Regions from separate parts of the Rhizobium sp. YJ-22 genome, predicted to be linked through region 2. Evidence: riboswitches for the same ligand, from Rfam matches in the RefSeq annotation. Region 2 holds a riboswitch; the other holds the start of a gene.

Region 1 (14,757 bases), on a different contig from region 2:
CTCGCGCCGGAAAGCTTTCCAGCGTTTCCCGGTCCTCCTTCGGCACCTGATTGTCGCGATATTGCAGGGTAAGTCCCGCCTCGCCGCCGAACAGCGGCCGGATATGGCCACCCGTCAGGTCGAGCAGCGTGTCGTCGGCGTCGAGGCGGGTGGGGTTGAGGCCGGGCAGGGTGAAATGCGCCTTGCCATGCTGCAGGCCGGCGAGGCTTGCCGTCAGGTGGCTGCGGCCGCCATTGTGCTCGATACTGAGCCCGGCGCTGGCATTGGCGGCAAGATCGGTCTTGCTGTAACCGATCAGCGTGCCGGGCAGCGCGAGGAACAGGTCGCCGTCGCGCTGGGCCTCGACGCCGGCCTTGAGCGTCAGTTTTGCGGCCGGCGAAAGATCAATGGCATAGCCGACCTCGCCGCCGACGCTCTTGCGGTCGGCGAAACGATAGGCGCCGACGCGCCGTGCGCCCGCCGCCAGCCGGTAGGTCAGATGCGAGCTTTCCAGGTCGAGACTGCCGCGCAGGCCGAGCCGGCTTTCGCTGAAACTTGCCGGAAGTTCGCTCGTGTCCTGAAAAATGTTCGAGCTTCGGCCGATGCCGGCACTGTAATCCACGGTTGAATCGCCGAAAGCCGGATCGTGGCTTGTGAGCGCCAGAACCGCCGATATCACCCCGCCAAGATAACGCATCGCGCCCGCCCCTTGCTTCCAACGATGCGCGATCATGGACTTACATGGTTAATTTTCTTCCTATGGTAGAAAAACAAGGAAAGTTGTCGGTTTCTTCTATTTCTGGATGTGGGTGGCGTTCTATCGCTAAAATTGTAGATGTTATGGTTAACTATTTGCTATAGTTGGGCTTTCCGGTTGCAGAAATGGCTCGATATATTACTTCTGATTGCGCGCACTGAGGCGCTCAACCACAAGGAGAGAGATCATGATCAAGACCAAAGCCATCTGCATCGCTGCCCTCGTCGCCTTCGCCGGCGCCGGCCATGCGTCCGCCGGTCTGCTCGGCATCGGCGGCCAGAACGGCAACATCACCGTTGCCCCGAGCATCGGCCTGGGCCCGGTCCTCAGCGGCAACAACGGAAACAATATTCTCAACGGCGTCGGCGTCCTCACCGGAAACCTCAATGGCACGCTGAACGGCGTCCTCAACGGCAACGGCATTCTCAATACCAACGGCGGCAGCGATTGCGGCTGCAAGAAGTCGAAACGCCACTAAGTCCTTGCTCGCGGGATCCGGAAGCGCTCCAGCTTCCGGGTCTCCGTCCCGGCCGCCTCCACCGGGCATGCGGCAGGCAAAAGGCCCTTCCTTGCGGAGGGCCTTTTGTGATGTGCGAATTGTCCTTAGGCCGGGCCGATCAGGGCTTGCAGGACTGCACGGCGCCCGGCAGCTTGCTCCACTGCGCGTACCAGGTATCGAACAGCTTGAGCTGGGTTTCGACATAGCCACGCTGGCTGTCGGTGAGCGCATCGGTTTCGTTGAAGTGCAGCGTGTATTCCTTGTCACCCTTCAGCACCATCATGTGCTTGAAGAACAGGACAAGATCCGGGCCTTCGTCAAAGGAGGAGAGCACGGCGAGCGCCGATTCCAGTTCCAGCGCGCGGGCGCGGGCATCCGGGTCGCCCTTGGCGGCCGCCTTGGCGAGGTTGCACATGTGGATGACTTCCTTCGGCAGCACGCAGCCGATGCCGGTGATCGCGCCGACGGCGCCGCAATCGACGAAGCCGGTGAAGACGCAGGTATCGACGCCGATCATCAAGGTGACGTCATCGTCGCGGCTGGTGATGTTCTCGGCCGCATAACGCATGTCGGCGGCGCCGCCGAATTCCTTGAAACCGACGAGGTTCGGATGCTCGGCGCGCAGGGCGAAGAACAGGTCGGCGCGGGTGGCGAAGCCGTAATAGGGGCTGTTGTAGATGACGGCCGGAATGTTCGGCGCGGCCGAGAGGATCGCCTTGAAGTGGTTCTTCTGGGCGGCGACGACCGAGCCGCGCGACAGGACGCGCGGGATGACCATCAGGCCCTGCGCGCCGACCTTGGCGGCATGGGCGGCGTGGGCAACGGCCGAAGCGGTGTTGACGGCGCCGGTGCCGACGATGACCGGAACGCCGGCCTTGACCAGGCGCTCGACGCCTTCCATGCGCTGTTCGTCGGTCAGCAGCGGCCAGTCACCCATCGAGCCGCAATAGACGACGGCAGACATGCCCTTCTCGATCAGCTCCTTGCCCTTGCGCACCAGCGCATCGAAATCGGGGGTACGGTCTGCCTTGCAGGGGGTCATCAGGGCCGGGATAACGCCGGAGAAAATCTGGGCCTTCATGTCTAGCTCCTCAATCTGGTGTGGCTGGTGGCGCGGTCCCGAACAATCGTCAGGCGGCGTCCTTGATCTTTATAATACACATAGAATTTTTCTTGTCGACAAGAAAAATACAAAAACTCAAAGCTGAATATCGAGGCGCTCGTTGCGGGTGAAAAGCCGCTGCACCTGCGCGACGATCTGTTCCGCGTGTTCGCGGCCGATGCGGTCTGCGGCCTCGACGTCGCGGGCGGCGATAACGTCGATCATCTCCTGGTGCTCGTCGACGAAACGTTGCGGCAACTGGCCCTCATAGGACTGGTAGTAGAGCCGCAGGATGCGTCGCCCTTCGTCCAGCAGTCGGCGGAACAGGCTGGAGAAATAGGGGTTGCGCCCTGCATCGGCGATAGCAGAATGAAAGGCGGCGTTGGTGGCGATCATCGCCAGCGCATCCTGCGCCTTCACCGCGGCCGCATACTCCTCGTGGAAGGTGCGGATCGTCGCCAGATCCTCGGGGCGGTGATATTGCGCCGCCAGCCGCGTCGTGACACGATACATCAGGACCAGCGCATCGAAGAAGGTGTGCAGGTTGAGGAAATCGATGTTCGAGACCATGGTCGAGCGGTTCGGCAGCGTCTCGATCAGGCCTTCGCCGGCAAGGCGCACCAGCGCTTCGCGGATCGGGGTGCGCGACATCTTGAAGCGATCGGCCAGTTGCACCTCGTCGATCGGGCTGCCGGGGGCAAGCTTCAGGTCGAGGATCTCGTCGCGCAAGAGGTCGTAGACCATCTTGACGCCGGAGCCGCGCTTGCGTTCGGGAACTGCGTTGTCGTCCATGCGGTTGAATTCTCCCTGCTTTGTCGACAAGATAAATACTTAGCGTATGGACGCCAGGCAACTGTGCGAATGGCGCGGACGATTATTTTCTTGCGCGGCGGCCGGGCTCTCGGCGTTTGGCTGATGACAGCGACAGGTCCTGGCGTTATAATATTGCCAATACCGCAGCCGGGAATCGGAGAGACCGATGGGATTGCTCGACGGACTGGGAAATGTGCTTGGCGACGTGATGAGCGGCAAGCAGGTTGATTTCCTCGCGGTGGCGGGGCAGATTTTCAACAATGTCGGCGGTATGAACGGCATTCTTGCCCAGCTTGAGCAGGCAGGGCTTGGCGATCAGGTAAAATCCTGGATCGGCACCGGCTCCAACATGCCGATTTCGGCCGACCAGATCAAAAGTGCCCTTTCGTCTGAGCAGCTTCAGCAGATTGCGCAGAGGTTCGGCATCGATATTGACCAGCTCGCGCCGCTCTTGGCGCAGCATCTTCCGCAGGCCGTCGATCAGGCCAGCCCGGATGGCGTTCTGCCGTCCTCCTGACGTTCCCTCCCAGCATTTTCCCACCCCCCACAGAGGCATGCCATGTCCAAGAAACTGATCTTTGCCGTCACCGGTGCGCTTTTCGCCACGCTGGCCTTCACGGCGCCGGCCTCGGCGCTGACCATGAAGGAATGCAGCGCAAAGTATAAGGCCGCCAAGGCCGATGGCAGCGCCAAGGACGTCAAGTGGAACGACTTCCGCGCAAAGTTCTGCGGCGCCGACGCCGCCGCAGCCGATGCCGCCGACGAAAAGGATATCACGGCGACCGCCGATAACAAGGAGCCGGCCAAACCGACGATGAAGGCGCCCAAGGGCGTGACCTTCCCCAAGGCCGTCGACAAGAAATATGCCAGCGAAACCCCCGGCAAGGGTCGCCTGCACACTTGCGTCGATTCCTACCGTGCCAACAAGGAGGCCGGCACGCTCAACGATCTGAAATGGATCCAGAAGGGCGGCGGCTACTGGAGCCTCTGCACCGCAGCCATCAAGGCAGGCGGCTGAGCGGTTTTCAGCGAATATTCATCAAAGCAAACGCCGGGCGGATCCGCCCGGCGTTTTCGCTTTCTGACAATTCTTCGCCCGTCTCCATCGTCATGCTCGGGCTTGCCCCGAGCATCTTCTCAAGCCAGACAATTCTTTGTCGTCGATGGCCTGGAAAGCGGAGGCCGATCCTCGGGACGAGCCCGAGGATGACGTCGAGTGCGGGACACAGGCGTCGGAAAGCCGAGGCGCTTGACGGCAAGCGCCTCATTTCCCCGACGGCAGGGCATAGGCGATGACGTAATCCCCCGGTTTCGTGCCCACCGAGCCATGGCCGCCGGCGACCATGACCACGAACTGGCGGCCGTCGTCGGTCGTGTAGGTCATCGGGGTCGCCTGGCCGCCAGCCGGCAGGCGTGCCTTCCACAGCTCCTTGCCATTGTTCAGGTCGTAGGCGCGCAGATAATTGTCCACCGCAGCCCCGAGGAAAGCGACGCCGCCCTTGGTGATCATAGGGCCGCCGATGCCGGGCACGCCGACCTTGAAGGGCAGGGGCAGCGGCGTCATGTCGTAGACGGTGCCGTTGCGATGCTTGTAGGCGATCTTGCCGGTGCGCAGGTCGGCAGCGGCCACATAGCCCCATGGCGGCGCCTGGCAGGGGATCTGCAGTGGCCCGAGGAACGGCCCCATGAACACGCCGTAGGGTGCGCCGTCATTGCGGTTCAGGCCCTGTTCGCTGCCCTTCTCGTCCTGCCCCTTCGGCGGCACTTCGGCGCGCGGCACCAGCCGCGAGGTGAAGGCGAGATAGGTCGGCATGCCGAACATTACCTGCCGCTCGGGATCGACGGCGACGCTGCCCCAGTTGAAGGTGCCGAAGTTGCCGGGATAGATGATGCTGCCCTTTAACGACGGCGGCGTGTAGCGCCCCTCGTACATCATCTCGTGGAAGCGGATGCGGCAGGCCATCTGGTCGAACATGGAGACACCCCACATGTCCTTTTCCTGCAGCGGCTTCGGCTTGAAGGAGAGTGCCGAGGTCGGCTGGGTCGGGGCGGTGAAGTCCTCGGGTATGGCGCCGCCCGGCGCCGGCTCCTCGGTCACCGGCAGCAGCGGCTCGCCGGTGCGCCGGTCGAGCACGTAGATATCGCCCTGCTTGGTGGCGCCGACCAGCGCCGGCACGGTGGTGTTGTCCGCCTTGGTGATGTCGAGCAGCACCGGCTGCGCCGGAACGTCCATATCCCAGAGGTCATGATGAACCGTCTGGCGCACCCAGCGATCGGCGCCTGAATTGATGTCGAGTGCGACGATCGAAGAGGAATATTTCTCGACATTCTCGCTGCGGCCCATGCCGAGCTGGTCTGGCACCTGGTTGCCGAGCGGCACGTAGACGAGGCCGAGCGCTTCATCGACGCTGAAGACCGACCAGCTGTTCGGCGAATTGGTCGTATAGGTCTCGCCGGGCTTCAGCGGGGCGGTCGCGGTCGGGTTGCCGGAATCCCAGTTCCACAGCAATTGCCCGGTATTGACGTCGTAGGCGCGGATAACACCGGACTGCTCCTCGGTCGAATAATTGTCGTTCACCGCGCCGCCGATGATGATCTTGCCGGCGGCGATTGCTGGCGGCGAGGTCGAATAATAATAGCCGGCCGGATTGTATTTCATGCCGGTTTCCAGATGCAGCACGCCCTTGTCGGCGAAGGAGGTGCAAACCTGGCCGTTCGCGGCATCGAGCGCGATCAGCCGTGCATCCGAGGTCGGCAGGTAGACGCGCTCGGCGCAGGCGCTTCCGGGCGTCGCGGCCTCGTCCTTGTAATAGCTTACGCCGCGGCAGGTCTGGTGCTGACGGTCGGGGTTCATCCCGGCATTGGCGTCGTATTTCCATTTTTCCTTGCCGGTGGCGGCATCCAGCGCAATCGCCCAATTGTGCGGCGTGCAGAGATACAGCGAATTGCCGACCTTCAACGGCGTCACCTGGTACGTGGTTTCGCCGACGTCGTCAGGACGTTTGACGTCGCCGGTCTGATACCGCCAGACCTCCTGCAAATCCTTGACGTTCTTCACTGAAATCTGGTCGAGCGGCGAATAGCGCTGGCCATAGGGCGTGCGGCCATATTGATGCCATTCGCCTGCCGGCACATTGCCGCCGAACGCCGGGTCAGCGGCCGCCTGCTGTTGCGGCAGTTCGCCGGCCTGATCGTAAGGATCGAAGAACATCGATACGACGGCGACGACGATGGAGAGGACGACGGCGATGGCGAGCGGCGTCGCACTGACGCCGTAGCGATAGCCCGTCGGGCTGGCGAAGCCGAGCGGCACGCGGATCCAGGGTGTCAGCAGCCAGATGCCGATCAGGATGATGACGCCGCCGCGCGGGCCGAGCTGCCACCAATCGAGCCCGACCTCCCACAGCGCCCAGGCAAGCGATGCGACGATGACCACCGCATAGACGCTCAGCGCATGGGCGTTTTTCTGGAAGAGCAGGATTGCGGTGATGAGAAAGCCGAGACCGGCCAGGAGATAATAGGCGCTACCGCCCAAGGAGAGAAGCCAGCCGCCGCCGGCCAGCAGCACGAGGCCGATCAATGCCAGGAGTGCCGCCGTTACTCGGATCGCCATATCGGAGCCCTTTCGCCGATAAGTTGAAATAACTCTATAAATACTACTGCAAAATTCTAAAGTCTCTTTGGGCCAGGAATTGAACAGCAGGCGGGACGCCTGTCGGCGCTGCCGAGTTGCAACGCAAAACTGCCGGAAAAGTTCCATCGGGGTTATGCAAATACGGCGCTTTCCACGCCGGCGGCGGGGTTCAGCGCAGTGGACGCGGCGGCCCCTCCTGTTCGTCGCGATAAAGCTGATGCACGCTGGCATCTTGCGCCTGCTTTTCGCCGGATGTCAGGCGGCGCTGGCGCAGCATGGCATATGCGATGGCGCAGGCGAGCAGCAATGCGCCGCCGCCCGTCGTCAACAACCAGATCGTATCCATGATCGGTCTCCAATTCCCGTGTGAATGAGGGTCAACCGGGAAAGAGGCCGATAGTTCCGTTTGCCGCGCGTTCACCCGAGCAGGTCGTTGGTGAAATAGGCGGAAAAATCCGGCCGCACGGCAAGCTTTTCGCCATTGCCATCCTTGAGGATGCCGGCCTCGAACAGATAATTGCCGATGGCCGTCATCTTTTGCGGGTCGAAGCGGCCGGAAATACCCTCGGCGGTGCGCAGGTAATGGCCGTCGATGAGGGCCTGCAGCGAGGCGCGCACCAGTTTCCGGTCGGTCAGCGCATCCTTGTTGGCCGCGACCAGCAGGTCGGTCGCCTCGTCGGGATGGTCGACGGCAAAATCGTATCCCCGGCGTGTCGCCTGCAGGAAGGCGCTCGCCGCCTGCGGTTTTTTGGCGAGAAACGCGCTGCTGGAGCCGATCAGGGCCGTATGCTCGTCCGGCACGCCGTAGTCGGCATAACGGAAGGCGCGTTGGGCGAGGCCGTCGAGCTTCGCCTTCACCCCTTCCCAGGTATAGACTTCGAGGGTGAAATCCACCGCGCCGCTGTCGAGCGCCTGATAGGCGGAGGTTCCGAGCGTGATCGTCTCGAAGTCTCCCTTGCCGCCGTCATGGCGGATGATCGAGCCGATCAGCGCGTTTTCCCAGGCGCTGCCGAATCCGCCATACGTGAGGCCGTCGAGATCGCGCGGGCGCTGGATGTCCTTGCGATCCGCCTTGAAGACGAGCCGGCCGGTTTCCGTCTGGGTGACGGCATAGGCGGCGACCAAATCGGCCCCGGCGCTGCGCTGGGTGATCAGTCCGATGGAGCCGAGAATGCCGAAATCGGCGACATGATTGGCGACCAGCGTCGCGGCCGAGGTATCGGTATAGGGCAGGATATCCACGTCGAGGCCGGCTTCGCGGTAAAATCCTTTGTCGCGGGCGACGAACAGGCCGATGTGATTGGTGTTCGGCGTCCAGTCGAGCGCGACGCTGACCTTCTGCCGCTCCTCGGCGCGCAGCGGCAGGGCGGTGATCGGCAGGGCGGCGAGCGCGGTCAGCAGGCTTCGGCGCGACAGGAAAATTTGCATCAGAATGTCTCCTCGGTCTGGAACAGGGTTTTGAGAATATCGGTTTCAAGCGCGGCGGCGGTCGCAACGGTCGCGCCATCGAAGCGGGGGCGGGGAAGATCGATATCGATGTCGCGGATCACCCGCGCCGGGCGCGGCGAGAGCAGGTGGATGCGATCCGAAAGGAGGACGGCCTCGCGCACGTCATGGGTGACGAGCAGCACCGTCCAGCGATGTCGCCGCCACATCTCGGAAAGCCAGATCTGCATCCGGCTGCGGGTCAGCGCATCGAGCGCGCCGAAGGGTTCATCGAGCAGCAGCATCGGCCGCTCCTGTACGACGGTGCGCAGCAGCGCCGCACGCTGGCGCATGCCGCCGGAAAGTGCCGCTGGATAATGTTCCTCGAAACCGGCAAGACCAAATTCGGCAAACAGCGGCCGCACCTTGCTTCGTGCCGCCTGCCGGCTCATGCCCTGCACCTCCAGCCCGAGCGTGGCATTGTCGATGATCCGCCGCCACGGCATCAGCGCATCGCGCTGCGGCATGAAGGCGAAGGGGCGCGCGGTCTGCGACAGCGGTGCGCCATCGAAGAAGATCGTGCCGCTTTGCGGCTGCAAGGCCCCCGTCAGCATCCGGAAAAGCGTCGACTTGCCGGCGCCGGAGGGGCCGAGAATCGAGACGAATTCGCCGGGATTGACAGTGAGCGAGAGATCGTCGAGCACGGCCAGCCTGTCGTAACCGCAGGAGACGCCGGAGAGTTGCAGGCGCGGCGGCGTCACGGCCTGTTTCCTTCCCCAGTCCTTGCCCAGGGCATGGCGAGGCGCTGAATGACGAGCGTCGCGCCGAACAGCACCAGCGTCAGCACCGCGCTGGCGACGACGGCGGCCAGCACCAGATCGGCGCGAAAGTTGTTCTTGGCGTTGAGGATATAGATGCCGAGTCCCTTGGCCGCCCCGGCATATTCAGCAAAGATTGCTCCGACGACGGCATAGGTGATGGAGATGCGAAGCCCCGCGAAGAAATAAGGCAGCGCCGAGGGCAGCCGCGCCAGCAAGAAAAGTTTCGCCTTTCCGGCACCCATCGAGGCCAGAAGCGCCTCGATTTCCTCCGGCACCGAGCGATAGCCCTCGGTCAGCGCTACCAGCATCGGAAAGAAGGTGACCAGCGCCACCAGCAGGATTTTCGGCAGTAGGCCGAAGCCGAACCAGAGGACAACGAGCGGCGCGATCGCCACCAGCGGAAGCGTCTGGCTGACAATGAACAGCGGAAACAGCGCCCGGCGCAGCGGCTGGAAGAAATCAACCAGCACGGACAGGACAAAGGCCGTGACCAGCGAAAAGGCAAAGCCGAACAGCGTGGCGCGCAGCGTCGGCAGGATATTGTCCCACAGCCCCTCGCGATTGCGCCAGCCCGAGAGCAGCACCTGCGATGGCGGCGGCAGCGTCATCGGCGCGATGCCGGAGAGCCGCGCATAGGCTTCCCACAGCCCGAGCAGCGCCACAAAGGCGATGGTTGCGGGAAGATATTGGCGGACGGCATGGCGCAAGGGCGCGCGCGCTCGCGTGCCGGACGAAGGTTCGGTCATCGAAAACTCGGATTCAGGAAAGGGTTGGCGTCAGACGGCGCTCGGACTGTTGCCCGAAACGGTCAGATCCACCGTCACATGCCCGGCCGGCGGGCCGAAGCGCAAAAAGGCCTCGCCCACCGTCGCGAAGACGGCGCCGGCATCGCCGCGCAGCTTCGTGCAGAAATTCTTGGATTTCTCGAAGGTGCCGGAGGATTTGACAACGTCGATGCAGCCGTAGATTTCGTCCATGTGCCGGTCGATGCCGAGCGTATAGAGCGAGAACTGTGCCGCCGCGATCTGGCCGCTCACGGGTGCCGCCGCAATCGCGGCGAGCGCCTCGGCCTTGCGCTCGTCCATCGGCGCCAGCGGGCCGGAAAGCTCAGGCGTCTGGCAGATCGGATCGTCCGGCTCGCCGGGGCAACCGCGCGAGATCGTCGCGTGCAGCACGCAATGCTCGCCGCTTTTCGCCGCCGCGACGAACAGATCGCGCATGGCCGCGAACACCACATCGGGCGTGCCGACCAGCAGCGTCGAAATATCGTCCGTCTCGATGCGCAGCCGTTCCCGATAGGGATCGAGCGCGCCAAGCGCGGACATGATGACGCCGACAAAATCGTCGGTCATGGGATACAGGGAAATCTGCGCGCCGGAAAACATCGCTCAACCTCGCTCCGCTGGCATTATCCAGATCAGCTAAAGGGTCCGCAATCTTGTCGACCGCATCTCAGCCCCGGCATTACGGAGCACCCCTGTGATGCGCATTTGATAGACCGGAAAGGCCGAGCCTTGCAAGCCCCAATCTCGGCGAATGTGAAAGTCGCTCTCAGCCGCGAAATTCACCTTCGTTTTCGTCGGCGGGGTCGTAATTCAGATCCCAGTCCTTCGGCGGCTTTTTGGTGCCAGGCGGATATTTGTGGATGGTGGCGTCTTCCGAGCCGGTGATGACGGTCGGTTTGGCGCTGGCGACGCCATCGGCCTTGCGGTCGGCCTGCGAGGGAGCGAACTGGCCGCGGGCGTCGTTTTTGGGGTTGGGGTGGTGCTTGGGCATGATCCGGGCTCCTTGTGGGTCCGGATCCCAACAGACTGCGCGCGCAGTTGTTCCCTATCGGATAATTCGGCTTAGTGCCTCGCCGGCATCGGTGAAGGACAGGGCTTCGGTGACCTGGCGTAATTTCGCCAATGTTTTCAAGCGGTCCTCATCGCCGGCATCGCCGGGATGCTCGATATAGGCGCAAGTCAGCACCGCGACGGCCTCGCCGCCGGGGTCGTAGACCGGGGCGCTCAAATCGGTGACGCCGACGAGCTGGCCGGAGGGGGCGACGCGAACGCCATCGCGGCGGGCTTCCTCCAGCTTGGGGCCGAGTGTCTTCAACTGCGCTTCGGCATCGGCGATGCCCCAGAGGCCGAGCGTTTCCGTCAGCCGTTCGGGGCGCTGGAAGGCGAGCAGCGCCAGCCCCGAGCCGGTGGTGAACAGGTCGACCTGGCCGCCGATGCGGGCGCGGAATTCCCAGTGGCCGCCGGGGCTGGCCTGGGCGACGATGACGCCGGTGCCGAATTCCGGCACGACGAGATGGCAGGACTGGCCCATCTCGCGGGCGAAATCGTCCATCAGCGGCTGCGCCTGGGCGACGAGTCGCCTCAGCGGCGGATGGCGGTTGGCGACGAGGAAGAGTTTCATCGTCAGTGCATAACGATCGCCGCCGTCGAGGCGCATGACATAGCCGCGCGCCACCAGCCGTTCGAGCATGCGGAAAATCTGCGAGGGGCTCAGCCCCATCTCACGGACGATCTCGGTGCGGGTCAGGCCGCCGCGCTGTTCGGCAAGGATTTCAAGGATATCCAGCCCCTTGTCGAGGGCGGGCGCGCGGTAGCGGCTGGCGCTGCTGGCGCTGTCTTCCTCGGCTTCTTCCTCCGGCCATATGTCGCTCATCGGCATTCCCCCTCGCGTTTCTTTTCGAGTTAGCGGTCTCGCGGCGGCTGCGCAAGATTTCTGTTGCAAAGAATTTTATATGTGAATAGCTTGTTCATATAAGAATGAAGCGTGACGGTTCGGGAGGGCCTCGTGCGACTGCAAGGGAAAACCATTCTGGTAACGGCCGCCGGTCAGGGTATCGGACGCGCCAGCGCGCTGGCCTGCCAGGCCGAGGGCGCCAACGTCATCGCAACCGATGTGAACGGGGCATTGCTGGCAGGGCTGGACGGCATCCGCACGAAAGTGCTCGACGTCACCGATCCTCAGGCGATCCGGGATATCGCCGCCGAGGTCGGGCCGCTCGATGGCTTGTTCAATTGCGCCGGCTTCGTCCATCACGGCACCATTCTCGATGTCAGCGATGCCGACTGGGCCTTCAGCTTCGATCTCAACGTCACCGCCATGATGCGCCTGACACGCGCCTCCCTGCCGGGCATGCTGGAACGGGCGGCGGTGACCGGTACGGCCTCGATCCTCAACATGGCCTCGATGGCCTCGTCGATCAAAGGCTTCGTCAACCGCACCGTCTATGGCGCCAGCAAGGCGGCGGTGATCGGCTTGACCAAGGGCATCGCCGCCGATTTCGTCAAACAGGGCATCCGTTGCAATGCGCTCTGCCCGGGAACGGTGGATACGCCGTCGCTGCGCGGCCGCATCGCAGCCTCGCCCGATCCTGTGCAGGCGGAGAAAGACTTTATTGCCCGTCAGCCGATGGGACGGCTGGCGACGGTCGACGACATCACGCCGATGGTCGTTTTCCTCTTGTCGGATGAGAGCCGTTTCGTCTCCGGCCAAGCCATGCTGGTCGATGGCGGAGTCACCATCTGAGCATAGCTTCTGAACGCGACCGGGGAGGGTGGCGATGCAGATCATCGATGCACATTGCCATTTCTGGCGGTTGGCGCGCGGCGATTATGGTTGGCTTGCCGGCGAAGGCGGGTCGCTGGCGCCGATCCGGCGCGACTTTTTGCCCCGTGACTATCCTGCGGAGGCACCGCGTCTGATCGCGGTGCAGGCGGCGCCGACCGTGGCGGAAACGGAATTCCTGCTGGCGCTTGCCGCCGAAGAACCCCGGATTGCCGGTGTGGTCGGCTGGGTGGACCTGACCGACCCCGGCGCGGTAGAAACCTTGCAGCGTCTGGCGACGGATCAAAAATTCAAGGGCATCCGCCCGATGTTGCAGGATATTGACGATACCGACTGGCTGCTGAGAGCGCCTTTGCCGGCGGTGCTGGCTGCCGTCACCTCGCTCGGCCTGCGTTTCGATGCGCTGGTGACGCAGCGACACCTGCCGAACCTGCTGCGCTTCGTCGAGCGCCACCCCGATCTGCCCGTCGTCATCGATCATGCCGCCAAGCCGCAGCCGGAAGGCCGCGCCGGCTGGGAGGCGGGGCTGAGGCGGCTTGGCGAAAACACCAATGCCTTTTGCAAGCTTTCCGGCCTGCTCACCGAATTTTCGCTGAAGATGCTGGCCCGCCCGGCCGACGAGATCAAGGCGATCCTGTCGCGGCTGCTCGACTGGTTCGGGCCGGAGCGGCTGATTTGGGGCAGCGACTGGCCGGTGCTGACGCTGGCGGCGGATTACGACCGCTGGCGCGACCTGACGGCGGAGGCCTTGCGCGAGCTTTCGCCGGCCGAGCAGGCGGCGATCATGGGCGGCAATGCCGCGCGCTTCTATGGGGTGACGCCATGACCGATCTGGTGCGGATGGAAGCCATCGACAAGCATTTTCCGGGCGTGCATGCGCTGAAATCCGTCGGCTTCGACCTGCGGGCCGGCGAAGTCCATGCGCTGATGGGCGAAAACGGCGCCGGCAAGTCGACGCTGATGAAGATCCTCTCCGGCGTCTATCACCCGGATGGCGGTCGCATCCTCGTCGAGGGGCAGGAGGTGACGCTGCCGACGCCGCGGGCGGCGCAGGCGCTCGGACTCGGCATCATTCATCAAGAACTGGCGCTGATGCGCGACCTGACGGTCGCCCAGAACATTTTTATCGGCCGCGAGCCGCGCCTCACCTTCGGCCGCCTCGACGAGGCGAAGCTGAATGCCGATGCGGCGGCGATCTTTGCCGGCATGAACATCGCCATCGATCCGCGCACCGTCGTCGGCGGGCTGACGATTGCCAGGCAGCAGATGGTCGAGATCGCCAAGGCGCTGAGCTACCGCTCGCGCGTGCTGATCATGGACGAGCCGACCGCGGCGCTGAACGATGCCGAGATCGCTGAACTCTTCACCATCATCCGCCGCCTCAAGGCGGAAGGGGTGGGCATCGTCTATATCAGCCACAAGATGGACGAGATCAAACGCATCTCCGACCGCGTCACCGTCATGCGCGACGGGGCCTATGTCGGAACGGTCCAGGCCGAGGAAACGCCGATTTCGAAGATCATCTCGATGATGGTCGGGCGCGAATTGCAGGACGAGGCGGTCGTCATCCCCGATCTCTCCGCCGCCGAAACGGCGCTGGAGGTGCACGGCATCCGGCGCGGCAAGGAATTGAAGGATATCGGCTTCAGCCTGAAAAAGGGCGAGATCCTCGGCTTTGCCGGGCTGATGGGCGCCGGCCGCACCGAGCTTGCCCGCGCCATTTTCGGTGCGGAGCCCATCGATGCCGGTGAAATCCTCGTGCGGGGCAAGCCGGTGCGGATTGCAAGCCCGGCCGATGCGGTGCGGGCCGGCATCGGCTATCTCTCGGAAGACCGAAAACATTTCGGGCTGGCGCTCGGCATGGATGTGCGCGCCAACATCGCCATGGCGAGCCTGCCGCGTTACGCCGACGCCATCGGCCGCATCGACGAGCCGGCGCTCGAACGCATCGCCGAGGATTACATCGCCAAGCTGAACATCCGCACGCCGGGCGACGGCCAAGAGGTGCGGCTCTTGTCGGGCGGCAACCAGCAGAAGGTGGTCATCGCCAAATGGCTGCTGCGCGATTGCGACGTGCTGATCTTCGACGAGCCGACGCGCGGCATCGATGTCGGCGCCAAGGCGGAAATCTATCGGCTGCTCAACGGTTTGGCAGGGCAG
Region 2 (14,757 bases):
CCGCCGAACTTCTTCACGCCAAGGCGCTTGGACTGAGAATCGCGGCCGTTGCGCGACGAACCGCCAGCTTTTTTGTGTGCCATGGGAGTTCTCCTTGTACCTGACCGTTGTCTTTAGGCTGCCACGATGTCCGTGATGCGGACAACGGTGTGATGCTGGCGATGGCCGCGAATGCGCTTGGAATTCTGGCGACGACGCTTCTTGAACGACAGGACCTTGTCGCCACGATTGTGCTCGACGACCTCGGCCTTGACGACGGCGCCGGCCACGAAGGGCGCACCGATCTTTGCATCGGCGCCAACGCCGACGACGAGGACTTCGTTGAATTCGATCGAGGCGCCAGCAGCGGCTTCGAGCTTCTCGATGGTCAACACGTCGTTGGCCACCACGCGGTACTGCTTACCGCCGGTCTTGATGACTGCGAACATTTTATATCCTTTCATGTTCGTTCCGGCTCTGCCTGGAATTTCGCCAGACGGCCGTCTTTTTGTCAGTCCGAATTGAGCAGGGAAATCCAAAACCCTCGAGGGGTCGGCTGGCTTCGTTCTGCCGGTGAGATCTCCACGAAAACGCGGGGATGACAAAGGCGCGCAATACACCACGCCTATTCGTCGGCGGGGATAAGGGAGCACGTGCGACCTGTCAAGACAAAAGGCGATTTTCTTGAGAATTTACGCTTGCCAACCCGCCCCCCACCCGTTATGTAGCCCCCGCACCGCCAAGCTGCGGTGCTTCGGCTTCCGCGGAGAGGTGGCTGAGTGGTTGAAAGCACCGCACTCGAAATGCGGCATACTCGCAAGGGTATCGGGGGTTCGAATCCCTCCCTCTCCGCCAAACACAATTGATTTCATTGGGTTTTTCTGGAAATCCTACTCACGATCTACTACAAGAAATCGGCGGTAGGATCGGGGCTTGATGCTCAGACTTGGCGATTCACGCGGCCGCTGCGATCACGCGGAAGTGAACGACGGGCTAGGCCCGCAAGGGGCACTTGAAGCTTGTATCCTTCGCCGAAAGTGCGGGGTGGGTAGGACGGTGGGCTTGGCGACACGCGATGAACTCTACGCAAAATTCGGCATCACGGCCGAAGCCACTCAGCTATTCGAAGCCGAACTTGGGACGATGCTACTATGTGCCCGTGGCCTTGAACACGGCTGGCACGTCGAAGCCGATCCCGACAGCGCGCGAAAGCTTCTTGACGACATAGACCGCAGCACGTTGGGCCGCTTGTTGGGAAGCTTAAGGAATTGCGTAAGCCTTGACGACGGACTGACCGAATGCTTCGCGTCCGCACTGAAAGCGCGAAACAGGCTTTTTCACGGCTTCTACGAATCACACAACTTCAAAATTCAAACCGATGAAGGCCGCGATGCGATGATTGCGGACCTTGAAGTCTTGCACGATGAGCTTTTCAACGCATGGCAGGTTGCAAGTGCGATGACTGCTACGGCGACAAAGTTCGTTCTGGAATTGCGGGGAACGCCCGTTCATCCTGTTCGAGCATGAAAAGCCCCACGGCGATGACAGCCGGGGCAAGGCAGTGCCAACCACAACGCCCGGCCAATCTCAAATCATTCCTTCCCAAACGGTGCGCCGGGATTGTCCGTCCGTGGTTGTGTGTGGCATCGCGTCGGGAAGGCCGTTCGCTTCGTCAATGTGACGGGAAACTTCGTCGGGTTCCTCGCGGGACAAGCGTTCGCTTCCATCTTTGAACGTGACGAAGGTGCCGCCGTCGTAATTGCGACCCACAAAGGCGATGGTGCCCCACACGAATGTTGCGGGTCACACCGTCTTCGTCGGTAAGCGGAATGGTAGGCATGGGCGTTCCAATCAAACTTCGACGCGCGTGCTTGCCTTGTCGACGAGCGCGGGCGTGTAGAACGCGGCGTTGATTTCGCGAGCGGTCTTGTCGTAGCGCGAGGCAGTCGCTTCGATTTCGACGCCTTCGTTTACCAAGGCGAAGGCCCTGCCTTCTTGCGCGAATGCCGAGCGAGGGCATACACCGAACAAACGACGATCTTGGGTCGTCATGCCGGCAGCGGCACGGATGCCCGCTCAACTGTCGCGGGTCACGGCGGTGGCGAAACGGCGCATGAGACGGATCAAATCCGTGACGTCGCCCGCGTCCCAGTCGGCGAATATCTCCCGCGCCATCTTTTCGCGCGCGGCGTCCACCTTGTCGGTCATCACCTTGCCCTGTGCCGTAACGACGGCTTCGCGCACCCGACGATCGGCGGCGCTCTCGCGACGTTCGGCAAGGCCGAGTTCTTCCAGCTTCGAAACCTGGCGGCTGACCGTCGTATAATCGCGCCCGACCCGGTCAGCCAGATCGACGATGCCGATCGGTCCCAGCCGTTCGATCATGACCAGGAGCGGAAACAGCGCGCGATCGAGCGCGATTCCTGCCTGGCGAACCATCTCCTCATCCCGCTGCGGTCGGTTCATGACGCTGACGATGTCGATCAGCGCTCCGTGCAATTCGCGCAACGACGCGGAATCGAGTGTATTTTGCACATTCTTTCTTGACGACATTCCCATTCTCCTATTAAGTGCATAATACACATATGGAGATCGACATGACAAATGGTTTCGCAACGGATGTACTCATCTGCGGCGCGGGCGCGGCCGGCCTGACGCTCGCCATCGACCTCGCCCGGCGCAACATTTCCTTCAGGCTCGTGGAGACGCTCGACGATCCGTTTGGCGGGTCGCGCGGCAAGGGCATCCAGCCGCGCACGCAAGAGGTGTTCGAGGATCTCGGCATTCTCGACCGGATGGTTTCGGTCGGCGGCTTCTATCCCCGGCAGCGCGAATATCGCGACGATGGCAATCATTGCGACACCGATGTCCTGGCGTCCGAGCCGGCAACGCCGGCCGAGCCCTATCATCTGCCGCTGATGGTGCCGCAATTCCTGACGGAGCGGATGATGCGCGAGCGGCTGGCGGAACTCGGGGCCGCCCCCGAATTCGGCACGGAGCTTGTCGGCTTCGAACAGGATGCGGACGGGGTGATGGCACGGCTCGCCACCAAAGCCGGCGCGGAAACCATTCGCGTGCGCTGGCTGGTCGGCACCGATGGCGGGCGCAGCGTCGTGCGTCATGCGCTCGGCATCGATTTTCCCGGCAAGACGCTGGGCGTGCGCGCCATCGTCGCGGATGTCACTCTCTCCGGTCTCTCGCGGGATGTCTGGCATCGCTTCGGCGAGGGCGACATGCAGCGCCAGATTTCGGCCTGCCCGCTGGCGGGCACCCAGCTTTTTCAGCTTCAGGGACCCATCCCGCTCCACGGCGATGTCGATCTTTCGCCTGCCGGGCTGACGGCTTTGCTGGCAGAGCGCACCGGGCGCGACGATATCGCCGTTCAGGCCGTATCATGGGCTTCGGCCTTCACCATGAATGCCCGGCTTGCGGATCATTATCGCGTCGGCCGCGTCTTGCTCGCCGGCGATGCCGCGCATATCCATCCGCCGACCGGCGGCCAGGGACTGAACACCAGCGTGCAGGACGCATACAATCTCGGCTGGAAGCTGGCGGCGGTCCTGACGGGCGGGCCCGCGAGGCTGCTCGACAGCTACGAGGAAGAGCGACGTCCGGTTGCCCAGGCGATGCTCGGCCTTTCGACGCGCCTTCTCGATGCAATGAAGCGCGGCGACATGCGGCGCGGGCGCGATGTGCACCAACTCGACATCGATTATCCCGAATCGAGCCTCGCTTTGGAGAATCCCGGGCGAACAGGCGGCCTGCTGGCGGGCGAACGGGCGCCCGACGCCCCGATCCGGGGAGCGGCCGGCCAGGCGCTGAGGCTGTTCGACCTGTTGCGCGGACCGCACTGGACGCTGATCGTCTTCGAAGGCGACCGCGGTCTCGTTTCGCCGCGCACGGGGCTTCATATTCACGCCATCGGCCGAAATGGCGATCTCATCGACGATGCAGGGCATTTCCAGGCCGCCTATGCGCCCAGTGCCGGCGACTGGTTCCTCATCCGTCCCGACGGTTATGTCGGCGCGATCATCGCCACGGAGGAGCTTCGATCCCTGACCGCCTATCTTGCCAGCGTCGGCCTGGGCCTCGATATGAAAGACGCCGCCCATGCGTAAACCGATCACGCTGCGAACCTGGGCGACCCCGCTGACCATCGGCTCCTTCCTTCTGATGGCGGCAACAGGCCTTTTGCTCTTCTTCGAGTGGAATACGGGGCTGACGACGGTCGTCCATCAATGGTTCTCGTGGTTCTTTCTCGTCGGAGTCGCGGGTCATCTGGCAATCAACGTCCGGCCATTGACGTCCCATCTGAAATCCAGCGGCGGCCGCGCCAGCATCGCGATCTTCACGGTCGTTTTGACTGCCTCCATCTTGTCATGGGGCCAGATCACCGGACCTCAACTCGAACGGCCGATCATGGCGGCGCTTGTCGAAGCGCCCCTTTCCACGCTGGCGGGGATGACGCACAGGCAACCGGAAGCACTTGTCCGGAAGTTGGAAGCGAACGGCCTGATCGCCGCCGGAGATGAGACGCTTTCCGCCGTTGCGCAAAGAAACGGGATCGGCGTCAACCACCTGCTGGGACTGATCTTTTTAACCGAATGACGATCGGCATCCGCCACATCCGCCAAAGCGCTTCCAGCCGAAGCCGGCGGCACGAAAGGCAGACGCATGTGACCGCCGACCGCCAGTCCGGCGAAACCAGGGGCGACGGTCTCGCGACCCGATTTTCATGCGCAACGCGGCCTGAGGCTCACCGGCGTTTCCGCTATTTCTGCGCGAGCGATTTTTCCCGCTGCTGATAGACCGCCTCGAAGCCGTCCATGAAGCGTTCGAAGAGACGGGCGAAACATTCGGCATCCTCATCGGGCCAGTCGGCGACGATGTCGGCAATGGCCGAGAGTTTGACGGTGCGGACTTGCGCCAGGAGTTCGGCGCCGCGCGGGGTCAGCATGACGATGCTGCGCCGCGCATCGGCCTGCGAGACGTCGCGACGTAACACGCCGCGCTCCACCAGTTCGGCCACCACCCGGCTTGCCCGCGAGGGATCGACGCGCATCATCTCGGCCACCGTCCCGACCGTGGTTTCCGTCTCGGTAAGGCTGGCGCGACGCACCACGTCCAGCACGTCGAGATGGGAAATATCGAGTTCCGGCGCCACCTGCTGGATCGCCAGCCGCCCGACCAGACGCCGGCCGATCATGAGCCGCATGCGCGACATCGACTGGCCGATGCGGTCGATATCGGCGGTCTTGTCCGCGGGCGGCGGGGCGGCGGTCTTCGGTGCGTGGTCCATGCGCCAGATCTAGCAAATCCGCAGCCGCTTGGAAATATGCCGCGCGCAAATATATGCTGTTGACAAATATATGCCATAGGCACATAAATCCGCGAAACGGATCGGAACCCCCTCATGGATATGCAGCCTGCCTTCGCACCGCTGGTCACAGACGACAAGCGCCGCCTCATCGTCTTTTCCTTCCTGATGGCCGCATTGTTCATGGCGACGCTGGACAACCAGATCGTTTCCACCGCATTGCCGACAATCGTCGGCGAGTTCGGCCAACTTGAACGCTTCGGCTGGATCGGCTCCTCCTATCTGCTGGCCACCAGCGCGGTGATGCCGCTCTATGGCAAGCTCGGCGATCTCTTCGGGCGCAAGCCGGTGATGATGGCGGCAGTGACCATCTTCATCCTCGGTTCGGCGCTCTGCGGCTTGGCGGTGTCGATGAACACGCTGATCGCCGCCCGCGTGCTTCAAGGACTGGGCGGCGGGGGGCTGATGGTCTCGATCTTCTCGATCAATGCCGATCTGTTCGAGCCGCGCGAGCGCGCCCGCTACCAGAGCTATTCCAGCCTGATGCTGATGGCGTCGGGCGCCATCGGCCCGACGCTGGGCGGCACGATGAGCGATGCGTTCGGCTGGCGTTCGATCTTCTTGGTCAATATCCCCATCGGCCTGATCGTGCTTGTCGGCCTGCTCGCCATGCTCCCCTATCGCCGGCCGACGCGCCAGCCGCGCATCGATTATGCCGGCGCGGCGCTGCTGGCGCTGGCTGTCGCCAGTATCGTGCTCGCCGCCGATAGCGCCGAACTGTTCGGCGCGCTGGCCAGCGTCGAAAGCCTTGGTGTCGTCGCCTTCGGGCTTGCCTGCGCCATCGGCTGGGTCGCTGTCGAGCGTCGCGCGCCGGAGCCGATCGTACCGCTGTCGCTGTTTGGCAATTCCACCTTCAACCTGCTGCTGGTCGTTTCCATCGTCAGCGGTTCGATCGGCATCGGCCTCGTCAATTATTATGCGCTGTTCCTGCAGACGACCACCGGACTGTCGCCCTCGGTCGCCGGGCTTCTGTTCATCGCGTTGACCGGCGGCATCGTCATCGGCTCGCTGTCGGCGGGACGGCTGATCTCGAAATTCGGCTTCTACAAGCCGTTCTCGATCGCCAGCATCGGCCTCAGCCTGACGGCCTTGGCGCTGTTCACGCAGATCCATCCCGATACGCCGATCGCGATCGTCGCGCTGGTGATGCTGCTGCACGGTTTTGGGGTCGGGCTCGGCCAGCAGGTGCCGATCCTCGGCATCCAGAATGCCGCGCCCCAACGCGATGTCGGGGCCGCGACCGGGGCGGTGACGCTGACGCGCATGTCCGGCGCGGCGATCGCCATCTCCATCTATGGCGCGATCATCAATGCGGGCCTGCGCGATATCGCCATCCCCGGCGTCGACAATCTCAAGGAATTGACGCCCAAGGCGCTGGCGTTGCTGGCGCCCGAAACCCGGCATCTGGTCGCGCTCGCCTATTCCCATGCCTTCCTGCCGCTGTTTGCCGCCGCCGCCGTCTCCGCCGGCATCGGCCTGATGGCAGCGCTGATGCTGAAGCCGGTCCGTCTGCCGCGGCATCGCTGAGTTGGCGCGAGCCGGATCTTGCCAATCCGGCCGCGCGCGTCTACATCTTCTCCTGCTCTAACGGGGTGCCGGACTTTGGAATTCCAAGGCCACCGGCTGAGAGGCGCGACCCGCCAACCCGAAGAACCTGATCCGGTTAGCACCGGCGGAGGGATTAGACGCGCCAGTTTCATGACGCCCTTTTCCCCGATCAACCGTTTACGAAGGAGGAAGAGGCGTCATGCCCAGCCATATCATCCGCAATCTCGTGTCTGCCGCAGCACTTTCGGCGGCCGCGCTGCTCGGCCTTCACGGCCCGGCAAGCGCTGCCGACAAGACGCTTACCGTCTACACCTATGAAAGCTTCATCTCCGAATGGGGCCCGGGACCAAAGGTGAAGGCCGCCTTCGAAAAGACCTGCGGCTGCACGGTGAATTTCGTCGGCGTCGCCGATGGCGTGGCGCTGCTGTCGCGCCTGAAGCTGGAAGGCGCCGGCTCCAAGGCCGATGTCGTGCTCGGTCTCGACACCAACCTGATCGACGAGGCCAAGCAGACCGGCCTGTTCGATGCCAGCGAGGTCGATACCTCCGCCGCCAAGGTGCCCGGCGATTTCAAGGATGATGTTTTCGTGCCCTATGATTACGGCCATTTCGCCGTGGTCTACGACACGCAAGCGATGAAAACGCCGCCGGCCAGCCTCAAGGATCTGGTGGAAGGCGACCCCGCGCAAAAGATCGTCATCGAGGATCCGCGCACCTCGACGCCCGGCCTCGGCCTGCTGCTCTGGGTCAGGTCTGTCTATGGCGACAAAGCAGGCGAGGCCTGGGGCAAGCTCAAGAACCGCGTGCTGACCGTCACCCCCGGCTGGTCGGAGGCCTATGGCCTGTTCACCAAGGGCGAGGCGCCGATGGTGCTGTCCTACACCACCTCGCCGGCCTATCACATGGTCGCCGAAAACAGCGACCGCTACCAGGCCGCCGCTTTCTCCGAAGGGCACTACATCCAGATCGAAGTTTCCGGCCTGTTGAAAAACGCCCCGGAAAAGCAGCTCGCCAGGGACTTTTTGGCCTTCACCCTCACCCCCGGTTTCCAGGACACGATTCCCACCAACAATTGGATGATGCCGGTCGCCAAGACATCGGAACCGCTGCCGGATGCCTTCGGCAAGCTGGTCAATCCGGAAAAAACCTTCCTGATGAGCCCGGAAGAAGTGGCGAAGAACCGCAAGGCCTGGATCGACGAATGGCTTGCGGCCATGAGCATGAACTGAGCATGTCGCGCAAAAGTGTGTAGCGGTTTCGCGAGAACGACATGCGCATAGGAAATAAGTCTTTATGCTGACAGCTCGCCAAAGGCTGGTGGCGTTATCGGGTGGCGGGCTGGTGCTCGCCGCCCTTTTCCTGTTCGTCGGGCTGGCGATTGCAAAGCTGGTGGCGCTGGGCGGCTGGGCGGCGGCGCTGGCGGTGGTGACTGACCGCTATATTCTCGGCGTGCTGCAATTTACGCTGTTTCAGGCGGCGCTGTCGACGGCGCTCTCCATCCTGTTCGCCATTCCGGTGGCGCGGGCCCTGGCGCGGCAGCGCCATTTTGCCGGGCGCATCTGGCTGGTGCGGCTGCTCGCGGTGCCCATGGGCCTGCCGGCGCTGATCGGCGCGCTCGGGCTGATTGCCGTCTGGGGGCGGCAGGGCATCGCCAACCAGGGGCTCAGCTTCCTCGGCCTCAGCGAACCCGTCAGCATCTACGGGCTGACCGGCATCCTCATCGCCCATGTGTTCTTCAACATGCCGCTCGCCTGCCGCTTCCTGCTGATCGGGCTGGAGCGCATTCCCGGCGAATACTGGCTGATGTCGGCTTCGCTCGGATTGCGCGACCGCGATGTCTTCCGCTTCATCGAATGGCCTGTCATGCGCCGCATCCTGCCGGGCGTCGCCGGGCTGATCTTCATGCTCTGCGCCACCAGTTTTACGCTGGTGCTGACGCTCGGCGGCGGGCCGAGGGCGACGACGCTGGAAGTGGCGATCTATCAAGCGCTGCGCTTCGATTTCGAGCCGCCCCGCGCCATCGGTCTCGCGCTGATGCAGATCGCCGTCACCGCGGTCATCCTCGCCGTCATCGCCTTGCTGCCGGCGCCGGAGGATCGCGGTCTGATGCTGGGCAAGCCGGTGCGGCGGCTGGATGCCGGCCGCGCGGGCGCGCGCCTCGCCGATACGGTTGCCATCGGCGTCATGCTTGTCTTCACTGCCCTGCCGCTGACCGCCGTGCTCGTCGCCGGCCTGCGCTCCGACCTGATGAAACTCGTCGCGGAACCCATCGTCCACGAGGCGGCGCTGACCAGCCTCGTCCTGTCGCTGTCGGCGGGGCTGATCGCGGTGGTTTCGGCGCTCGCTATCGTCCATGCGCAACAGGCGGCGGCGGGCGGCGGGCTCTTGCTGCGCGGCTTTTCGCTGGCTCTTGCCGCCTCCTCGGCCTTGGTGCTCCTGGTGCCGCCCATCGTGCTGGCGACCGGCTGGTTCCTGATGCTGCTGCCGACGGGCGATGTCGGGGCCTTTGCCGCGCCGTTGGTGGCGGCGATCAATGCGGCCATGGCCCTGCCCTTCGTTGTCAGGCTGGTCGGCCCCGCCTTTCGCGAGCACCGGATCCGCACCGGCAGGCTCGCCGCCAGCCTCGGCCTTTCCGGCTTTGGGCGGCTGCGGCTGATCGACTGGCCGGGCCTGCGCAAACCGCTATTGATGGGCCTGTCCTTCGCCATGGCGCTGTCGCTCGGCGATCTCGGCGCGGTGGCGCTGTTCGGCTCCGACAATCTCATGACGCTGCCCTGGCTGGTCTATAGCCGCATGGGCAATTACCGCACCGCCGATGCCGACGGGCTGGCGCTGCTGCTCGGGCTGATCTGCCTGGCGCTGACGGTCGCAGGCACCCTGCCGCGCGCCGAAACCCCGGAGGAAGACAGGAACCGATGACCGCCATCCGGCTGGAAAACGTCGCGCTGACGCTGGGCGACAAGCATTTCTTCTTCGACACGGAGATTGCGTCCGGCGCGATCACCGCAGTCACCGGCGCCTCCGGATCCGGCAAATCGACGCTGCTCAACCTGATCGCCGGTTTCGAGACGCCGGACAAAGCATTTCCAGGAAAAGTGGGAACCGGCTTTCCGTTCGGAAATGCGACAAAAAGCTCTATGGGCCGCATCCTTGTGGACGGCAAGGATATTTCCCGCCTGCATCCGGCCGAACGGCCGGTGTCGCTGGTCTTCCAGGACAACAATCTTTTCGGCCATCTCGATCTACTCACCAATATCGGCCTCGGCATCAGCCCCTCGCTGAAACTCTCGGCCGCCGACCGCGACCGGATTTCGGCGGCGCTGACGCGCGTCGGCCTCGGCGGCTTCGAAAAGCGCCTGCCGCCGACGCTGTCGGGCGGCGAGCGCCAGCGCGCCGCCTTTGCCCGGGCATTGGTGCGCAACCGGCCGCTGCTGCTGCTCGACGAGCCCTTCGCCGCCCTCGATCCCGGCCTGCGCGGCGCCATGGCGGCGCTGCTGTGCGACCTGCACCGCGAAAGCGGCAATACCGTCCTCATCGTCACCCACGACCCGGACGAGGTGGCGCGGCTCGCCGACCATGCGCTGTTCATCGAGGACGGCCGCATTCTCGTGGCGGCGCCGGTGGCGGAATTTCTGCGGCGCCGCGACAGTCCCGGCCTTGCCGCGTTTCTCGGGGCAAATCCCGCATGATCGAACCGGGGCGGCGCGTTTTTCCTGGCTCGCCACAATTCGGACGCCCGGCCATGGAATGGCAGAATTGCAAACCGGCGCAGACGACGGCATTTCAGCCAGGGAGATGCTTGCTAAAATACAACGCCGCCATAATTAAACGATACCTCGCTATGCAACGGCTGGTGAAATCGGCTACAGCAGTTTTTCGCCACGGGAGAAGCTCTGGTTGCTTTGTAGGTATTTTTCCGCACGCAATGCGGGCAATGCCGGCCAAAGCCATCGCCCGCGATAAGAGAGACCGTTGAACCACACACTGGACAGCATGACCACGCGCGCGGCCGAGTTTTCAAGCCCTGTGATCCCCCGCATTCCGGTTGCGCGGCGGCGCGTTTTCCTGCGTCGTGCCGCACCCCTGCTGGTCGCCTCCACACTTCTGGCCGGCTGCCAGTCGGTAATGGAGCAGACCTACGAGCCGAGCGTCGCGCCCTCGAACAATCCGCAGATCGTCGAGGAAGTCCAGAAGAACGATCCTCGCGCCCAGATGGGCGCCCGTGAGCATCCACGCATCGTCGCCAGCTATGGCGGCGAATACAAGGACGATCGCACCGAACGCCTCGTCGCCCGCATCACCGGCGCGCTGACGGCGGTCTCGGAAAATCCAAACCAGTCCTATCGCATCACCATCCTCAATTCGCCTGCCATCAATGCCTTCGCGCTGCCCGGCGGCTATCTCTACGTGACGCGCGGCCTGCTGGCACTCGCCAACGACGCCTCGGAAGTCGCCGCCGTCCTGTCGCACGAGATGGCGCATGTGACCGCCAATCACGGCATCGAGCGCCAGAAGCGCGAGGAGGCCGAGGTCATCGCCAGCCGCGTCGTCGCCGAGGTGCTCTCCAGCGATCTCGCCGGCAAGCAGGCCCTGGCGCGCGGAAAGCTGCGGCTCGCGGCCTTCTCGCGCCAGCAGGAGCTTCAGGCGGATGTCATCGGCGTGCGCATGCTCGGCGAAGCCGGTTACGACCCCTATGCCGCCGCCCGCTTCCTCGATTCCATGGCTGCCTATAGCCGCTTCATGTCGGTCGACCCGGAAGCGGACCAGAGCCTCGACTTCCTCTCCAGCCACCCGAATTCGGTGCAGCGCATCGAGCTCGCCCGCCGCCATGCCCGCAATTTCGGGCCGGAGGGCCAGACCGGAGATCGCGGGCGCGGCTATTATCTCGATGGCATCGACGGCCTGCTTTACGGCGACAGCCCGCAAGAAGGCTATGTGCGCGGCCAGACATTCCTGCACGGCAATCTGGGCATTCGTTTCGACGTGCCCGCCGGCTTCCAGATCGACAACAAGGTCGAGGCGGTGCTGGCGACCGGCCCCGGCGATATCGCCGTGCGGTTCGACGGCGTCGCCGACAACAACAACAGCAGCCTGACCAATTACATCTCCAGCGGCTGGGTCACCGGCCTGCTGCCGGAAACCATCCAGCCGACCACCGTCAACGGCATGGAAGCGGCAACCGCCCGCGCCCAGGCCGAGCGCTGGGATTTCGACGTCACCGTCATCCGCAACGGCAACCGGATCTTCCGCTTCCTGACCGCGGTGCCCAAGGGCAGCGCCGCGCTGGAAACCACCGCCAACGCGCTGCGGGCCAGCTTCCGCCGCATGACGCCGGAAGAGGCCGCCTCGCTGAAACCCCTGCGCATCCGCGTCGTTACCGTTCAGCCCGGCGAAACCATTTCGACGCTTTCTGCCCGCATGATGGGCACCGACCGCAAGCTCGACCTGTTCAAGCTGATCAACGCCCTGCCGAGCGGCGCCACCATCGCCCCCGGCGACCGGGTCAAGCTGATCTCGGAATGAAAAAAGCGCCGGAGACGCTCCGGCGCTTTTTTCCATGAAACATTCCCTTAAATTCAGGCCATTTCCGCCATCATCGGATCGGCGGTGACCAGCGCGTTGCGCAGCTTTTCCAGTGCCCGGCTTTCGATCTGGCGCACGCGTTCCTTGGAAATGCCGAGATCGGCGCCCAGTTCCTCCAGCGTCGCGCCCTCGTCGACGAGACGGCGGGCCTGGATGATGCGCATTTCGCGTTCGTTGAGATGGCCGAGCGCCTCCTTCAGCCAGACGCGACGGCGCTCCGTATCGATGACCATCGACACCTGCTCGTCCGGCAGCGGTTCGTCGCTGGCCAGCATGTCGAGCCGCTCGCCGCTATCGGCATCGCCCGATATCGTCGGGCTCTGCAGCGACGTGTCATTGGCCGAGAGGCGCGCATCCATGGTCTGCACGTCGGCAAGGCTGACGCCGAGCGCGGCGGCGATTTCCTCGTGGATCGCCTGCGCCGTCAGTTGCGTGTCGCCGCGCGCCAGCTTGGCGCGCAGGCGGCGCAGATTGAAGAACAGCGCCTTCTGCGCCGAACTGGTGCCGCCGCGCACGATCGACCAGTTGCGCAAGATGTAATCCTGCATCGAGGCGCGGATCCACCAGGAGGCATAGGTCGAGAAACGCACGTCACGATCCGGCTCGAAGCGGGCAGCCGCTTCCAGGAGCCCGACATAGCCCTCCTGCACGAGATCGCTCATCGACAGGCCGAAATGGCGGAATTTGCCGGCCATCGAGACGACGAGGCGCATATGCGCCATGGCGATGCGATTGCGGGCGATCTGGTCGGCGCGCTCCTTCCAGCGCACGGCGAGATCGTGTTCCTCCTCGCGGGCGAGATAGGGCGCAGCCATGGCGATCTTGATCATCCGCCGATCCGCAGACATGGTTTTCATGCATCTCTCCACGAATGGCCGGCTTCAAGGGAAACTGCCGGCACGCCACTGAACGCAAGGCATCGGAGGCGAAAGGGGAGACGCTTCACGGCCATTGCGACCGGAAAACGCGTGAGGAGCGAAAAAGTTCAAATAAAAAACCCGGCGCAAGGCCGGGTTCTTTAAAAAATGGAAAAGGGCGCTATTTCAAGCGGCCTCATCCTGGGATTCATCCTCGTCGATCGACTTGCCGCGCTTGGGACCTTTGGCAAGATGGGTTTCGACGAGACGGACCGCTTCGGTTTCGGACATCTTGTTGACGGCGGCGATCTCGCGCGCCATGCGGTCGAGAGCCGCTTCGTAGAGCTGGCGCTCGGAATAGGATTGCTCAGGCTGATTTTCGGCGCGATAGAGATCGCGTACGACTTCCGCGATGGAAATCAGGTCGCCCGAATTGATCTTGGCATCGTATTCCTGCGCACGGCGAGACCACATGGTGCGCTTGACGCGCGCCTTGCCCTGCACCACTTTCAACGCGCGCTCGACGAAATCGGTCTCCGACAGCTTGCGCATGCCGATGCTGACGGCCTTGGCGACCGGCACCTTCAGGCGCATCTTGTCCTTGTCGAAATCGATCACAAAAAGCTCCAGCTTCATGCCAGCAACTTCCTGCTCCTCGATGGCGCTGATCGTACCAACGCCATGGGCGGGATAGACGATCGCTTCACCGGTCTTGAAGCCGTGGCGCGTTGAAGATTTTTTCTGCTGGGTCGTCATGCGTTTCAAAAACTCCCTGTTACGAACCCGGCGAGGCCGCCGGGGCCGGGTCAGTCAGGCCCGAATGAAACGGAGCCGCCGGAAGGGCTGGCTCCACATCTGGTCCGTCCAAAAACGCGCGCAAAAAGAAACCCCATCGCGATCATTGACCGACAGCCAAAGTGCTTGTTGTCACGGAACCGCGGTTAGGTTATTCGTTGCTTTCGTGATGGTTTTGGGCACGCAAATGCCACAATGTGGATCAGTGTTTCGGACACTACCACAAAAATATGAGGAAATCAATAATTTGCTTTGCCAGCGTCGCAAGCGGCACTGGCCCCAACGGCGTCCGCGCAGCGCCGTTGATTCGAAATGCTTAACCCGCGACTCACCCGTCCGGGCGATGCGTCAATCGCCGGAGCCGGGTTCGGTCGAGAAATATTTTTCGAACTTGCCGGCGACGCCGTCCATTTCCTTGGCCTCCGGCAGCGCGTCGCGCTTGACGGTGATGTTGGGCCAGACGCTGGCATATTCGGCATTGATCTTGAGCCATTTGTCGAGGCCCGGTTCGGTGTCAGGCTTGATGGCCTCGGCCGGACATTCCGGTTCGCAGACGCCGCAATCGATGCATTCGTCGGGATGGATCACGAGGAAATTCTCGCCCTCGTAGAAACAGTCG

What was found. A riboswitch is a leader RNA that binds a small molecule or an ion and turns the genes downstream of it on or off. The one in region 2 is predicted to bind thiamine pyrophosphate.
Region 1: another riboswitch for thiamine pyrophosphate. It lies ahead of P7F60_RS15805 (YkoF family thiamine/hydroxymethylpyrimidine-binding protein); the one in region 2 lies ahead of thiB (thiamine ABC transporter substrate binding subunit).

The regions. Positions count from the first base shown of each region.
Region 1 is NZ_JARRIR010000006.1:174,894-189,650, reverse strand. Features, by position in the region: gene P7F60_RS15860 (hypothetical protein) at 1-676, opposite strand, end outside; gene P7F60_RS15855 (hypothetical protein) at 924-1,214, shown strand; gene P7F60_RS15850 (dihydrodipicolinate synthase family protein) at 1,354-2,316, opposite strand; gene P7F60_RS15845 (GntR family transcriptional regulator) at 2,434-3,129, opposite strand; gene P7F60_RS15840 (YidB family protein) at 3,317-3,667, shown strand; gene P7F60_RS15835 (hypothetical protein) at 3,710-4,168, shown strand; gene P7F60_RS15830 (glucose/quinate/shikimate family membrane-bound PQQ-dependent dehydrogenase) at 4,415-6,763, opposite strand; gene P7F60_RS15825 (hypothetical protein) at 6,954-7,130, opposite strand; gene P7F60_RS15820 (ABC transporter substrate-binding protein) at 7,202-8,212, opposite strand; gene P7F60_RS15815 (ABC transporter ATP-binding protein) at 8,212-8,970, opposite strand; gene P7F60_RS15810 (ABC transporter permease) at 8,967-9,776, opposite strand; gene P7F60_RS15805 (YkoF family thiamine/hydroxymethylpyrimidine-binding protein) at 9,807-10,415, opposite strand; TPP riboswitch at 10,408-10,520, opposite strand; gene P7F60_RS15800 (hypothetical protein) at 10,582-10,806, opposite strand; gene P7F60_RS15795 (IclR family transcriptional regulator) at 10,861-11,688, opposite strand; gene P7F60_RS15790 (SDR family oxidoreductase) at 11,821-12,558, shown strand; gene P7F60_RS15785 (amidohydrolase family protein) at 12,593-13,423, shown strand; gene P7F60_RS15780 (sugar ABC transporter ATP-binding protein) at 13,420-14,757, shown strand, end outside.
Region 2 is NZ_JARRIR010000005.1:205,252-220,008, forward strand. Features, by position in the region: gene rpmA (50S ribosomal protein L27) at 1-83, opposite strand, end outside; gene rplU (50S ribosomal protein L21) at 114-428, opposite strand; tRNA gene P7F60_RS14135 (tRNA-Ser) at 745-834, shown strand; gene P7F60_RS14140 (hypothetical protein) at 1,042-1,506, shown strand; gene P7F60_RS14145 (hypothetical protein) at 1,831-2,031, opposite strand; gene P7F60_RS14150 (MarR family winged helix-turn-helix transcriptional regulator) at 2,056-2,532, opposite strand; gene P7F60_RS14155 (FAD-dependent oxidoreductase) at 2,577-4,097, shown strand; gene P7F60_RS14160 (hypothetical protein) at 4,090-4,587, shown strand; gene P7F60_RS14165 (MarR family transcriptional regulator) at 4,751-5,278, opposite strand; gene P7F60_RS14170 (MDR family MFS transporter) at 5,393-6,883, shown strand; TPP riboswitch at 6,935-7,054, shown strand; gene thiB (thiamine ABC transporter substrate binding subunit) at 7,104-8,132, shown strand; gene thiP (thiamine/thiamine pyrophosphate ABC transporter permease) at 8,197-9,822, shown strand; gene P7F60_RS14185 (ATP-binding cassette domain-containing protein) at 9,819-10,592, shown strand; gene P7F60_RS14190 (M48 family metalloprotease) at 11,029-12,426, shown strand; gene P7F60_RS14195 (RNA polymerase factor sigma-32) at 12,480-13,343, opposite strand; gene P7F60_RS14200 (CarD family transcriptional regulator) at 13,530-14,099, opposite strand; gene fdxA (ferredoxin FdxA) at 14,487-14,757, opposite strand, start outside.